Regions from separate parts of the Microbacterium sp. SORGH_AS_0888 genome, predicted to be linked through region 2. Evidence: riboswitches for the same ligand, from Rfam matches in the RefSeq annotation. Region 2 holds a riboswitch; the other holds the start of a gene.
What was found. A riboswitch is a leader RNA that binds a small molecule or an ion and turns the genes downstream of it on or off. The one in region 2 is predicted to bind thiamine pyrophosphate.

Region 1: it holds a riboswitch for thiamine pyrophosphate, as region 2 does, so the genes downstream of both, QE381_RS08330 (ECF transporter S component) here and thiM (hydroxyethylthiazole kinase) in region 2, are expected to answer to the same signal.

What each region holds. Positions count from the first base shown of each region.
Region 1 covers NZ_JAUTAZ010000001.1:1,718,955-1,722,746, forward strand. The annotation lists gene QE381_RS08320 (energy-coupling factor transporter transmembrane protein EcfT) at 1-280, opposite strand, end outside; gene QE381_RS08325 (ABC transporter ATP-binding protein) at 480-1,943, opposite strand; gene QE381_RS08330 (ECF transporter S component) at 1,940-2,572, opposite strand; TPP riboswitch at 2,565-2,675, opposite strand; gene QE381_RS08335 (D-alanyl-D-alanine carboxypeptidase family protein) at 2,712-3,792, shown strand, end outside.
Region 2 covers NZ_JAUTAZ010000001.1:492,762-496,553, forward strand. The annotation lists gene thiE (thiamine phosphate synthase) at 1-24, opposite strand, end outside; gene thiM (hydroxyethylthiazole kinase) at 21-776, opposite strand; TPP riboswitch at 819-910, opposite strand; gene QE381_RS02395 (DUF262 domain-containing HNH endonuclease family protein) at 923-2,935, opposite strand; gene QE381_RS02400 (hypothetical protein) at 3,096-3,792, shown strand, end outside.

The sequences.
Region 1 (3,792 bases), 1.2 Mb from region 2:
AGTGGAAGAAGACCTCCCCGGAGGCGCGCCCGTAGAGCACGGTGCCGGCGCCGGCGATGAGCGCCGCGACGACGATCGGCCAGAGGCGGAGCCACACCGCCCGCGCGGGCAGCCGCGCGAAGGGCAGCAGCACGAGGGTCGCCGCCAGCGCGACACCGGCGGAGACCGGGTCGATCGAGAGCAGCAGCGTCACCGAGACGGCGAGCGTCGCCGCGAGCTTCGCGACCGGGTTGACGCGCGCGAGCGGGCTGCGGGCGACATCCATCGTGAACAGGCTCATCGGCATCCCCCCTCGCCCGCCCTGCGTGCACCGCCTGCACCGCCCGCCCCGCCGAGCATGTCCCACTTTCGACCGCTGAGCGGAGTGCGCTGCGGTCGGAAGTGGGACATGCTGCGGTCGGAAGTGGGACATGCATGAGGGGCGAGGGGCGCGGAGGCGAGGCGCGGCGGGACAGCGGGAGGGAGAGGGAGCGCGGACATCAGGCCGATCCCAGGGTCAGCTCGTCATCGGCCAGCAGCGCCACCAGGTCGGGATCGTGCGAGACGAAGCCGACGGCGGTCCCCGCCGAGCGCAGCGCATCCATGAGGTCGGCGAGCTCCTGCCAGGTGCGCGCGTCCTGCCCGTACGTCGGCTCGTCCAGCAGCAGCACGCGCGGCTCGGTCGCGATCGCCGCCGCCACCGTCAGCCGCCGCTTCTCACCGCCGGACAGGGTGAAGGGGTTCGCGTCCGCGAGGTGACCGAGCCGCAGCCGCTCCAGCAGCGGCTCGATCCGCGCGGAGATCTCGGCCTCGCCGAGCCCGAGCGCGCGCGGGCCGACCGCGAGCTCGTCGCGGACGCGGGCGGTGAGCAGCTGGTGCTCCGGCGTCTGGAAGACCATGCCCACCCGCGTCAGGAGGTCGCGCGACCGCCAGCGGTGCGGCGCCCCCCGCACGCCCCCGCGCAACGCGGCGGATGCCGTGACCTCGCCGGCCAGCGGCTCCCGCAGTCCCGCGAGCGTCTCGGCGAGGGTCGACTTGCCGGCGCCGTTGGCCCCGGTGATCGCCAGCGCACGTCCGGCGCGCAGCACGACCGAGACCCCGGATGTCGCAACCCGCGGCATCCGCTCGCCGAACCCGCGCCGCCCCACCGCGAGCCCGGCCGCGCCCAGCACCTCGGGCGCCTCGCCGAGCCGGGGGCGCGCATCGATCCCGACCCGTCGACCCGGCACCCACACGCCGGCCTCGGCGAGCGTCACACCGTGGACCGCGAACACCTCCGCGGGCGCGCCGTCCGCGAGGAGCCCTCCGCCGGCGGCGAGCACGACGACGCGGTCGACGTGCTCGGCCCACAGCGCCACGCGATGCTCGACGACGACGAGCGTCGCCCCCGCCTCCGAGACGGCGCGCACGACCGCGTCGCGGACCTCCGCGGCGCCCGGGGGGTCCAGGTTGGCCGTCGGCTCGTCCAGCAGCAGGAGCCCCGGTCTCATCGCGAGCGCACCGGCGAGCGCGAGCCGCTGCTTCTGCCCGCCCGAGAGCGCCTCCGCCGGGTGGTCGCGCCCCACGGCGAGACCGACCGCATCCCGCGCCGCATCCACCCGCCGCCAGATCTCCTCGCGCGCGACGCCGAGGTTCTCGCAGCCGAAGGCGATGTCGTCCCCCACGCGCGCGAGCACGACCTGCGCGTCGGGGTCCTGCAGCACGAGCCCCGCGCGGCCCCGCGCACGCGCCGGCTCCTCGCCGTCGATGCGCAGCTCTCCCGCGGCCTCGCCGTCCTCGGCGTCGCCGAGCACGCCCGCCAGGCCCCGCAGCAGGGTCGACTTGCCGGCGCCGCTCGCGCCGAGCAGCAGAACGCGTTCGCCCGGGGCGATGTCGAGGTCGATCCCGGTCGTCGCCCAGCGGCGTCGGCCGGCGTGCCGCCAGCCCCAGCCGCGGGCGACGACGCGCGCCCCGGCTGCGGTCACGCCGTGTCGGCGGCGCGCGCCTCGCGGCCGGCGGCGAACCGATCGAGCGCCCCGGTCGCGGCGAGCGCCTTCACGATGAGCCACGACACGAGGCCGGCGATCAGGATGCCGGAGACCACGGCCGAGACGAAGTAGATGACCCGCGCCCCGAGGTCGTATGCGGCGATCGACGAGAAGTTCGTGTCCAGCAGCGCCACCGACAGCCCCGCGACCGCGCCCGAGCTGAGAGCGCCCAGGAGCCGGAAGTTGCCGTAGAGGAAGAGCGCGAAGCCGATCTCGGCGCCGAGCCCCTCGATGACGCCCCACACGAAGGTGAGGAACCCCCACTGGGTGCCGACGGCCATCGAGACGACCGCCGCGACGATCTCGGTGTACAGCGCCGCGCCGGGCTTGCGGATCACGAGCCCGCCGAGGACGCCGGCGAACAGCCAGCCCCCGGAGAGCAGCCCCTCGAGCCCCGGGAGGAAGGCGAGCGCGGTGCTGAGCGGCGTCCAGGCCTGACCCCAGATCCAGAAGATGACGCCGGCGGCGACCCCGATGACGCTCGCGACGACGATGTCGACCACCCGCCAGCGGAGGTGGACGGACCGCACGGATGCGGACGTGGACGTAGACGTAGACGTGTGCATTGATGCTCCTTCCTGCGCCGGCATGATCCGGATCAGGTTCGACGGTCGAAGCGTGGATTCGCTTCCTCTCAGCCCGGAACACCGGACTCCCGTGGTGGTAGATGCCGAGTATAGACCCCCGCCGCGATACCGTAGGCGAGTGACCCCCGAAGGCCCGCCGACCACGCGACGGTCGTTGCGTGCCCGCGGCTCCTCCGAGAGCCCCACGGTCGAGACCTCGGTCGTCGACCCCGCGACCGTCCCGCTGCTCGTGGCCGCCGCCGCCCGCGCGGATGCGCCCGAGGAGCCGGTGACGGCTCCTCCGGTCCTCGTCGCCTCCGAGGCCGGGCAGGCCTCGTCCGCGACCGTCGTCGTGGCCTCCGAGCACATGATCGCCGCCGCGGCGCCCGCGGCGCTCGGCTGGGTCGACGAGGGCGGCGTGGCCGAACGCTCGGCGCCCCGACTGCAGCTCGAGGCCGGCACCGGCTACGTGCCCGTGGCCGCCGACCTGCTCGCTCGCGCGCCCCGGCGCTCGCCGTGGCGGCCGGCGGTCGTCGTGCCGGCGGCGTTCATCCTGGGACTCGTCGTGGCGTACTGCGCGACCGTGCTGCTGTGGCCGCTGTACGCGGTCGCGCCGACCCTCACGCCGATCTCGCCCCAGCCGGCCGCCGCGGCGGCCGCGGCTCCCGCGTGGCCCGCGGAGGGGAGCGCCTCGGTCGCGGTCGACGGCGTCGGGTCGCCGCTGGCCTCGACCGGAACCGCCAGCGCCATGGCGAGCATCACGAAGATCGTGACGGCGCTCGTGGTGCTCGACAAGATGCCGCTCGCGCTCGGAGAGCAGGGCCCCTCCTACTCGTTCACCTACAGCGACCGCGTCGAGTACTGGGATCGCCTCGGGCAGGACGAGTCCTCGCTCGACGTCCCCGTCGGCGGCAGCCTCACCGAGTATCAGCTGCTGCAGGGGATGCTGATCGGCTCGGCGGGCAACTACGCCGACCGGCTGGCCGGCAGGATCTGGCCGAGCGACGCGGTGTACGCCGACGCGGCCAACGCGTGGCTGCGCCAGCACGGGATCGACGGCATCACGGTCGTGGAGCCCACCGGCATCGAGGAGGGCAACACGGCGACGCCCGCGGCGCTGTTGGACCTCGCCCGCCGGGCGCTGGCCAACCCCGTGATCGCCGAGATCGTGCGCACCCCCGCGGTCGACCTGCCCGGCGCCGGCCACGTCGTCAACACGA
Region 2 (3,792 bases):
GTAGAGCGAGAGGTCGATGGTCACGCGATCCGCCCCTCGGCCACCAGGTCGGCGGAGCGGAGGGACGCGAGCGCGTCGACGAAGGCGACCGCGAAGCCGGCCGGTCCGGCCGCCGCGTGGGCGGCGCGCTCGGCCGCGATGCCGTAGCCGAGACAGGCGGTCACGACGGCCTCGAACGGGTCTGCATGGCTCGCGACGTAGGCGGCGATGACCCCGCCCAGCGCGCAGCCGCCGCCCGTGACGCGGGTGAGCAGGACGTCGCCGCCCGTGATCCGCACGGTGCGCCGGCCGTCGGTGACGAGGTCCACGGGGCCGGAGACCGCGACGACCCCGCCGGATGTGCGGGCGAGCGCGAGGGCGGCGTCCGCGGCACCCGCCACATCGTCCGCCGCGTCCACCCCGCGCCCGCCCGTCCCGGCTCCCGCCAGCGCTCGGATCTCGGAGGCGTTTCCGCGGATCACGGTCGGTCGCCGCGTCAGGAGCCGGTGGGCCAGGTCGGTCCGCACCGGCAGAGCGCCGACGGCGACGGGGTCGAGCACCCACGGGCGGCCCATGTCGGCACAGGCCTCGGCAGCCTCGAGCATGCCCTCACGCTGTTCCGCGCCGGGCGTGCCGAGGTTGATGAGCACCGCGGACGCGGCACCCGCCATCGGGCCCGCCTCTCCCGGCACGTCCACCATCGCCGGTGACGCGCCCACCGCGAGCAGGGTGTTGGCCACGAAGTTCACCGTGACCGCGTTGGTCAGGCACTGCACGAGCGGCGCTGTCGTTCTCACCTCCTCCACGGCCCAGAAGGCGGCGGACAGAGACGGCGATGACGTGCGCAATGGCGACATCCCTTCGCTAGTACGAACTAGATCAGGTTCGACGGGTGTGATCTCAGCCCTCCCGGGCACCCCGTGTCACTGCTGACGAGGTTACCTCAGCGCATCGCCTCGCCGATGTAGGAGTACTTCAGGAACACCTCGGCGGCGATGCCGGCCTCCTCGAGGACACCCTGCACGGCGCTCAGCATGTAGCTCGAGTCCCAGCCGAGATACAGCGAGTGCGTCTCGTCGAGGGTCTCCCACTGTCCGTGCCAGGCCTGGCCGGCGTAGACCGGCCCGCCACGGCGCGCGCTGTCCTCGAGCACCGCGGCACGCGCATCCGACCACAGCCGGAGGAACACCCGCCGGAAGAGATGGCGGATGTCGTAGACCTCCCAGTGCTCCCCGCGATACTCCACGTACGCGTACTCGCGCTCCCAGCCGTGGGGCCAGCCGCGACGGGGCACGGCATCCAGGATCGGCGTGAGGCCGTCGTCGTCGATCGCGGTCACGCGTGGGCGGGCCCACAGCGAGACCAGCTGCCGCGTGAGACGCTCCGTGCGCTCGGCGATCGCGGACGTTCCCCAGCTCTCGACCCGGCCGAGCTCCTGGCTGAGCGACACCCGCGATGTCCCGTAGAGCCCGCGTTTGGCAGGGAAGGACGCATCCATCGCCCGCTCCGCGAGCGCCTCCTCGAGCAGGGTGAGGTTGCCGAGCGTCTCCGTCAGGGCGCGCGCGCTGTTCTGCTCGTCGTCGCCATAGTCTCGCCAGGCCCGGCGGCCGTCGCCCGTCCAGTCGTCCCCGGGAGCGACGGGCAGGACGTGCTCGACGTCGAGACCCGCGACACGCGGAAGCCCGGCGAGGCGGCCCAGCACGTACGCCGGGTGGGGGAGAGCGCCGTACTTGACCGCGACGCGCACGCGCTCGTCCGAGGGCGAGATGCGCGCGATCGCCCGCTCGAGCGCGTCACCGCCGTCCGCGTGGGCGCGGCACAGCCGTGCGACGATGCGATCGAGCGGCACGCCGACGAGGGTCCGTCGCAGCAGGAGCGCCTGCAGGTACTCGAGCACCTCGATCAGCGCCGCCTCGTCGCGGAGCCCGTGGCGGCGCTCGGAGAGCAGCCGCATCACGAGCGAGTGCAGCCGTGGGCCGAACGTGTTCAGGTACGCGAGCTGGCGCCCGATCGCCTCGGACTCGGCGTGGGCGGGCTGCCGGAGGACACGATAGATCTCGGAGAAGTCCCGCCACTGGGCGGCCTGGTCGTGCAGCGAGTCCGCCTCCAGACGCGGGAACTCGCGCCGGAAGGCGTCGTACACCCCCCGACCGCCCCATACCGTGACCTCGCGGCCCGTGCGCATGACGAGGTAGTGGCGCCAGAACTCGCCGATCGCCTCACCCGTGTTCTGCTCGATCGGGACCCAGAACGACTCCTCGACGTCGAGCTGCTGCGCATGGCTGAGCCCCATCAGGACGTAGTTGTGGATGAGCTCGTGGTCCCGCAGCGGCTCGCCCGTGGCGTTCAGGCTCTCGAAGATCTGCTGCGCCCCCGCGTGCGGGCCGAGGGTGATCGACACGTGTTCCAGGCGCTGCAGCCCCCGCCAGATGCGGGGCACCTCCTCCGCCCGGATCTGGCTGCGGAAGAAGGCGTAGTTGTCGGCGAAGCGCGAACCCTGCGCGCCGTCCGCGCCACGGTCGAGCACGACATCCTCGAAGACTCCCGCCCACGCACGATGCGGCCGAAGCTTGGTGCGGCGGGGATCGTCGGGGCGGACGAGCACGCTCGCCATCTCCTCGGCCAGGGAGGGGTCGTTCGGGCGCACGGTGTGCTGGAGCGCGGCGACCAGCAGCATGAGCGTCGTGATGCGCTGCTGGCCGTCGATCAGCACGAGCTCGTCGTCAGATCCCTCCGTGCGCGTCGACAGGATGGAGGCGAGGAAGTGCGTGCGGCCGTCGTCGGCGTCCGCGACCGCGCGGATGTCGGAGAGCAGCTGATCGCACCCGCCGATGTCCCAGCGGTACTGACGCTGGTAGACCGGGACGACGATGCCGGAGACACGGGACGAGAGCCACGCGAGGGTGCCCACCGCCGTCGCGTCGACGTTGGTGGCGGCGGCAGGGGAGAGGGTCATGGCGGTCGTCCTTCGCAGCGGCACCGGCATCGGAGCGCGCCGCGGCCGGGTCCGATTTTACCGGCCCGCCTCCCAGGGGTGCGGCAGCCCGCGGGAATAGGCTGACCTTACCTGGGCCTGTAAAAACTTCGCTGGCCCCGACCGAAAGGCATGATTCGTCATGGGTTACATCACGTCCGCCGCGCTCGAGGAGACGGGTTACGTCGTCCTGGATCGCTACAACCAGGAGCTGGACCCCAAGGAGTGGCTCGACATCGAGTACAACGACTGGAAGTCCTCCGGTGACACGCGCTTCGCGCCGCTCGCGAGCGCTTTCGGCGAGATCGAGTGCAACGGCTTCTGGAACCACAAGCCGCCGCGCACGGACAAGGACGGCGTCTGGATCCCTTCCCAGGTCGAGAAGGCGCCGAACCTCGCGCGTCGCGCACAGGAGCCGGGCGCGAACGTCGGGCGGTGCCGCGTGATCGAGCTGCAGCCGACTCCGTACGGCGACTGCCTCTACAACCTGCACCAGGACGACAACAACCGCCTCAACCCGGACGGGACGGGCTGGGTCGTCCGCGGCTTCTTCAACCTGACCGACGACACCGACAGCTTCTTCGTGCTGCGCCACAACCGCACCGATCCGGAGGGGGAGGTGCGCATTGCGCTGCCCGCCGGCGCGCAGCTCATCATCGACACGCAGCGGCTGTGGCACGCGGCGACGCACCGCGGCACCGAGCCGCGCTACTGCCTGATCACCTCGTGGGAGTCGGGCCCCGAGCTCGACGCCTACATCGAGAAGTACCACGGCGTGAACCACGTCGAGAGCGTCCCGATCTCGCAGGAGGAGCTCGACGCCGGTCAGGCGGAGCAGG